DNA from 3 places in the Sinorhizobium terangae genome. Region 3 is predicted to be linked to each of the others. Evidence: riboswitches for the same ligand, from Rfam matches in the RefSeq annotation. Region 3 holds a riboswitch; each other region holds the start of a gene.
The links. A riboswitch is a leader RNA that binds a small molecule or an ion and turns the genes downstream of it on or off. The one in region 3 is predicted to bind thiamine pyrophosphate.
Positions count from the first base shown of each region.

Region 1: another riboswitch for thiamine pyrophosphate. It lies ahead of thiB (thiamine ABC transporter substrate binding subunit); the one in region 3 lies ahead of thiD (bifunctional hydroxymethylpyrimidine kinase/phosphomethylpyrimidine kinase).
Region 2: another riboswitch for thiamine pyrophosphate. It lies ahead of thiC (phosphomethylpyrimidine synthase ThiC); the one in region 3 lies ahead of thiD (bifunctional hydroxymethylpyrimidine kinase/phosphomethylpyrimidine kinase).

Region 1 covers NZ_CP121659.1:3,421,775-3,424,013, reverse strand. The annotation lists gene thiB (thiamine ABC transporter substrate binding subunit) at 1-909, opposite strand, end outside; TPP riboswitch at 959-1,074, opposite strand; gene QA637_RS16260 (GNAT family N-acetyltransferase) at 1,298-1,783, shown strand; gene QA637_RS16255 (thiamine diphosphokinase) at 1,992-2,239, shown strand, end outside.
Region 2 covers NZ_CP121660.1:221,335-223,573, reverse strand. The annotation lists gene QA637_RS19765 (helix-turn-helix domain-containing protein) at 1-261, shown strand, start outside; gene QA637_RS19760 (DUF427 domain-containing protein) at 302-685, opposite strand; TPP riboswitch at 828-939, shown strand; gene thiC (phosphomethylpyrimidine synthase ThiC) at 1,038-2,239, shown strand, end outside.
Region 3 covers NZ_CP121660.1:943,244-945,482, forward strand. The annotation lists gene QA637_RS23105 (TetR/AcrR family transcriptional regulator) at 1-518, shown strand, start outside; TPP riboswitch at 605-708, shown strand; gene thiD (bifunctional hydroxymethylpyrimidine kinase/phosphomethylpyrimidine kinase) at 821-1,615, shown strand; gene QA637_RS23115 (hypothetical protein) at 1,760-1,972, shown strand; gene QA637_RS23120 (polysaccharide biosynthesis tyrosine autokinase) at 2,102-2,239, opposite strand, start outside.

The sequences.
Region 1 (2,239 bases), on a different replicon from region 3:
GGCGTCCGGCAGGGGTTCCTTGGTCGCCGCAACCGGCATCATCCAGTTGGTCGTAGGAATGATCGACTGGAATTCCGGGCCGGTCATGTAGGCCAGAAACTTCTTGGCGAGTTCCGGCTCCTTGGCGTTCTTCGTCACGCCGGCCACTTCGATCTGGATGTAGTGACCCTCGGCGAAGGGAGCGGCCTGATAGCGTTCAGTGTTTTCCGCCACCATGTGGTAGGCCGGTGAGGTGGTGTAGGACAGCACCATCGGTGCTTCGCCCTTGGTGAAGAGGCCGTAGGCTTCCGACCAGCCGGGGGTCACGGTCAGCACCCGGTCCTTGAGCTTGGCCCAGGCGGCGGCCGCCTCATCGCCGTAAACCGATTTCACCCAGAGCAGCAGCCCGAGGCCCGGTGTCGAGGTGCGCGGATCCTCGATGACGATCTTTTGCGAAGGATCGCCCTCTACCAGTTCCTTCAAGCTCTTCGGCGGGTTCTTCAAGGTTTCGGTATCGTAGATCACGGCGAAATGGCCGTAGTCATAGGGAACGAAGGTGTCGTCCGAGAAGCCGCCCGGAACTTTCAAAGCTGCGGTGTCGAGACCGTGCGGGACGAAGAAGCCGGTCGCCTTGGCTTCCGCAACGAGGTTGGTGTCGAGGCCGAGCACGATGTCCGCCTTCGACTGCTCGCCTTCGAGCTTCAATCGTGTCAGAAGCTCGACGCCGTCGGCGACGCCGACATAGTTGACGTCGCAGCCGCAGGTTTTCTCGAAAGCCTCGGCGACTTTCGCGCCAGGCCCCCATTCACTGATGAAACTCTCATAGGTATAGATCGTCAGAGTCTTTTCGGCGGCATGAGCGGCGAACGGCAAAGCCGCGGCCATCGCCGTAATCGCCAGCCGGCGAAGCAACTTGGTGTAATTGGGCATGACGGGCACCTCTCTCCCTGTTGTTGATGTTGCGGGAAAAGGGCGCATCGGTCCGATCGCTTCTAATCCCTCCGCCGGTATGAGCCGGATCAGGTTCCGCGGGTTGGCTTGAGCCTCTCAGCCTTGGTTCCATGAAGCGGACCGAAGGCACCCCGTTAGAGCTGCAAAAGATTTAGCTTTCAGCGGCAGGTCTTGCAAGCCGGGTCTCGGCGGAAACATTTGCCGTCCGAGACATCTGCGCTATTAGACCAAACAATTGTCGGCGGCGTTTGTTCGCCAACCGCATGTTTCCTCAAGTCTTGGCCGGTTTGAGGGTAACCACATGCCGCAAGTCAAAGTGCGAAGGCGCGTCTGATTGAACGCTGCGCCGTAGCGGGGAGGTATTCTCATGCCAGACATGCTCGTCCGTCTCTACGCCTTGCCGGAAAGGCGTGCTTCCCGGCTCGGTCCCGGCATCAGCATTCGCCGGGCGATGGCTGCGGAACGCAGGATCGTCCTCACGTGGATCGAACAACGGTTCGGTGCCGGTTGGGCGGGCGAGGCGGAGGCCGCCTTCTCGTCGACTCCGACGCGGATTCATGTCGCCGTTCACGAGGAGCGGATCGTCGGCTTCGCCTGCCACGACGTCACCGCGCTTGGCTTCTTCGGGCCGACAGGCGTCGACGAGGCGATGCGCGGTCAGGGGATCGGCGAGGCGCTGCTTATCGAAAGCCTGATGGCGATGCGCGCCGCCGGCTACGGCTATGCTGTCATAGGCGGTGTCGGGCCTGCGGATTTTTACGTCCGCACCGTCGGCGCGGTGGAGATAGCGGATTCGACGCCCGGCATTTATGCCGGTATGCTTTTTCCCGGCGAAACGCTGTCGGAAGGCTGATCGCGAGCGATCGAGCTGCCGAAAAGCGCGACCCTTGCTGCCGCAAAATGGTTTTCGGCCTTTTCCTTAGAGCGGGATGAGGAAAAGTGCGCGCGGTTTTCCGCCCGCATCCCGCTCTAATCCATTGGAATCGATCACGATGATTTTGGGTCGAATCGACCCAAAATCATCGTGATCTGGTCGTTTGTTTGCGCTATGCGCTTCTGCCATGGCCCAACAGACCTTCACCATCCTTCTCGGCGGCTCGCTCACCCGGACCGAGCGGCTTGCAAGCCAGCTCTCCGGCAGTCGCTTCATCGCGGCCGACGGCGGCATGCGTCATGCAAAGACGCTTGGTATCGTTCCCGAGCTCTGGGTCGGCGATTTCGATTCGACCGACGACGCGTTGCTGGCCGCATATGCGGAGGTGCCGCGCGAGCGCTATCCTGCGGCCAAGAGCGCGACCGACGGCGAGAT
Region 2 (2,239 bases), 720 kb from region 3:
GCGCGAGAACTCGGCCTGTCGCAGACGCATTTGAACCGCGTGGTCCGGTCGATGACGGGGCAGAGCGTGCACGAGGTCATCGCCGAAAGGCTCTTGAACGCGGCGCGGCGCGAGCTCGTCTTCACGCGTGCGAGCGTCCAGGAAATAAGCTTCCGCCTCGGCTTTTCAGACGCGGCCTATTTCTCACGCTTCTTCGTCCGTCACGTCGGGACCACACCGCGGGCCTGGCGCATGGCCGAGCGGCAAAAGCTTGGCGTGTGACGGTGCGCGCTGTCTCGTCGGGGGCGGTTGAACAGGCCGCCTAAGAAGCCTGCATTTCCTCGATGGAATCCACCCGATCCGGATAGAAGGCCATGTGGTCCTTGATTTCGCGCACCGCCGCATGCGGGTCTTCATAGGTCCAGATGGCGTTCTTCGAGCGGTCGCCGCCTGGTGTGATGCTGTAATAGGAAGCATCGCCCTTGTAGGGGCAATGTGTCGAGTGCTCGGTGCGTGCAAGCAGCGACATGTCGACGTCCTCGCGGGGAATATACTGCACTGGCGGATAGGACGCCTCGCGCAGGGTCAGTGCATCGCGCGTATCGGCAACAACGCGGCCGTCGAGCTTGACGACAACGCGCGCCGGATTGTGGTCGATGGTGATCGGATGATCGGGCCCGGGAATTTTGATCGGCTTGTCTAACATCAGCGAACGCCTCCGGATTTGATCCTTCTTACATAGGGTCAGGCCTCCCGCTTCCCAAGGGCGGCAACTCCGATCGGGCTGCACGCGACCGGACGTCGAAAAAACAGGGTTGACGCAGCGGCGATATCGGTGACTATTTGCATCCATTCACCAGGGGGGTCCCGGCAAGGGGCTGAGATACTGCTAAAGCGCGCAGTGACCCGTTGAACCTGATCCAGTTCATACTGGCGTAGGGACGGTGCGGACGTGCGAAGGCCAGGATTCCGTGTTCCCGTGATCCATCGGCGCAGCGTCTTTTCATCCTTCCGGCTTCAGAACTGGGTCTCCAACGCGAAAACTTTGGAGCCTCAAGATGAATGTTTTCAAGCCTCTCGCAGCGCCCTCGGTCACGCAGGGCCCTCTTCCGGCCTCGCAGAAAGTCTACAAGCCCGGCGAGATCCATCCCGATATCCGCGTGCCGATGCGCGAGATCGCCCTGCATCCGACCTCTGGCGAGCCGCCGGTCACCGTCTATGATTCCTCCGGCCCCTATACGGCCGAGGGCGCGGACATTCGCATCGAGGCCGGCCTGCCGCCACTTCGCCGCGACTGGATCCTTGGGCGCGCTGACGTCGAGGCCTATCAGGGCCGCAGCGTCAAGGCGGAGGACAACGGCTTTGCGACCGGCGAAAAACTGACGCCCGAATTTCCCGTTCGCCACCAACCGCTGCGTGCCAAGGGCGGGCAGGCCGTCACCCAGCTCGCCTATGCCCGTGCCGGCATTATCACGCCGGAAATGGAATTCATCGCCATCCGCGAAAATCTCGGCCGCAAGGCGGCAAAGGAGGCGCTTCAGCGCGATGGCGAAAGCTTCGGCGCATCGGTTCCCGATTTCGTCACCCCGGAATTCGTCCGCCGGGAAGTCGCCGCCGGCCGGGCGATCATTCCGGCCAACATCAACCATCCGGAATCGGAACCGATGATCATCGGCCGCAATTTCCTGGTCAAGATCAACGCCAATATCGGCAATTCCGCCGTCACCTCGTCGATGGCCGAAGAAGCCGAGAAGATGGTCTGGGCGACGCGCTGGGGCGCCGACACGGTCATGGACCTTTCGACCGGCCGCAACATCCACAACATCCGCGAATGGATCATCCGCAATTCGCCAGTGCCGATCGGCACGGTGCCGCTCTATCAGGCGCTGGAGAAGGTGAACGGCATCGCCGAGGACCTCACCTGGGAGGTCTATCGCGACACGCTGATCGAGCAGGCCGAGCAGGGTGTCGACTATTTCACCATTCATGCGGGCGTGCGGCTGCACTACATCCCGCTGACCGTCAACCGCGTTACCGGCATCGTCTCGCGCGGCGGTTCGATCATGGCGAAATGGTGCCTGCATCATCATCGCGAGAGCTTCCTCTATGAGCACTTCGAGGAGATCTGCGACATCTGCCGCGCCTATGACGTCTCCTTCTCGCTCGGCGACGGCCTCAGACCCGGCTCGATCGCCGACGCCAACGACGCCGCGCAGTTTGCGGAACTGGAAACTCTCGGGGAACTCACGAAAATCGCCTG
Region 3 (2,239 bases):
AGGCGATGTTCCATCAGCGGGGGTATGACGCGGTCAGTCTCACGGACCTGACGGGGGCCCTCGGGATCAATCCGCCGAGCTTCTATGCCGCGTTCGGCAGCAAGGCCGATCTCTATGGGCGTGCGCTGGAGCGCTACGCGAAGACGGAGGGGCTGGACTTTGAGCGGCTGCTCGCGCCGGAAAAATCGTTGGACGAGGCGCTCGCGGCTTTGTTCGAGGCGGCGGCGGTTGCCTATACCGCAGATCCAGGCGCAACCGGTTGTCTGGTCATCGAAGGTGCGCGTGGCGGTACCGATGCCGCCGCCTGCGACATGGCAAAGGCGCTCTGGCGTCAGAGCCGGCAGGTGGTGCGCGATGCCATCGCCCGCCGGGAGACCGACCGCGCGGACGAGATCGCCGACTATGTGACGGCGGTGTTGGCGGGCATGTCGGCAAGTGCGAGGGACGGTCTCGACGTCGACCGCCTGCGTCGGATCGGGCGCAGCGCATCGTTAGCCTTCACGCACCAGAAGGCATAGTGAGATACCGTCAGTCGTGCGCGACCAGTCGGTCTTGGCGTGAAGCGGCTTTGTTGACAGATAGGCGCCGCTGTCCGATACAATGCCAATATACCGAGGGGAGCACCGAGCGGTGCTGAGACGGCGGTGAGCCGGACCCTTTGAACCTGATCCGGGTCATGCCGGCGTAGGAACGGGAACAGGGCCTTTGCGGCGCTCTAGCCACTTCTTCGCGATTTCCTGGATCTCCGTGATTTTCCAATCTGGAGACCGACCAAGATGCGCTTTCCTCCGTTTCCATCTGTTGTCGTGGTGCAACTCCGATGACTGCAATCGCGCTGACCATAGCCGGCTCCGATTCCGGCGGTGGGGCCGGCATACAGGCTGACCTCAAGACTTTCTCCGCTCTCGGTGTCTATGGCGCGAGCGTCATCACCGCCGTGACGGCGCAAAATACGAAGGGCGTCACCGCCGTTGCCGACCTTTCATCGGAAATAGTCACGGCACAGATCGACGCGGTCCTTTCCGATCTCGACGTCGCCGCCGTCAAGATCGGCATGGTCTCTCGTCAGGAGACAATCGCCGCCATTGCCGGCGGGTTGCGCCGCTTCGACAAGCAGGCCGTTGTCGATCCGGTCATGGTGGCGACTTCCGGCGACCAGTTGCTGCGCCCGGACGCCGTGGCGGCGCTGGTCGATGAACTCTTGCCGCTGGCGCTGGTCGCCACGCCAAACCTGCCGGAAGCCGCATTGCTGACCGGCCGTTCCATCGCCGAGGATGAGACGGAGATGGCGCGGCAGGCCGAAGCCATTCTCAAGACCGGTGCCCGTTCCGTTCTGGTCAAGGGTGGCCACCGGCAGGGCAGCGAGGCAACCGACCTCTTCTTTGACGGCAACAGGATTGTCCGCCTCCCGGCCCACAGGATCGAGACGATCAACGATCACGGCACGGGCTGCACGCTTTCGGCGGCCATCGCTGCCGGTCTCGCCCTCGGACGGCCATTGGTGGACGCGGTGCGCGACGCGAAGGCCTACCTGCACGCGGCGCTTTCCGCAGCGAATGCCTTGTCGGTGGGCGAAGGGCGGGGGCCTGTGCACCACTTCCACCGCTGGTGGTGATGGGGGGATCCGCGGGGACGTAGTCGAGCCGCATCCTGCACACCATAGCTAAGGTCGAATGCCGCCGCCTCGGTGTCGCCACTGTTGCGACGCAACATGTATTCGTCCATGGTTAATGGACGGGTTCCACGAAGGCAGCGATTTATGCAGTTCCTTGCTCGTCGTTTGGAAGCTTTCAACCGGGACGAACTGCCGGATTGGCGTCGGTCACCGACGGTGTTGGGTCGCGCACTGCGGCTCGTTCCGAGTCTTTTCGAATATTTCCTGTTCTATCTCCTGACGCTCGCCATTTTGGCGGGCGTGGTTGCACTGATGGTGCTGGCGTGGATCTTCAGGATCGATCGAAAGCCGTCGTAAGGGCTTTCGTCCAGAATTGCAAAATTTCAAAGAGTTAGATCATTTTGCTGCTTCCAACCGATGAAGCGCAGCGCCGCGTGTCTGAGAGACACGCGGCGCTAGATGGCAGATGCGGACGCCAGCCTCGGCTCAGGCCGCGGGCCGGTCGCCGCTGACCGAATGCTCGACGTAGTATTTGCCGTAACGATGTCGATACTTCTCGACGCCGCCGAAGTCGCTGTACTTGGAAAGCTCATCCATGTCGGTCTTGTTGAGGATGACCCCGAG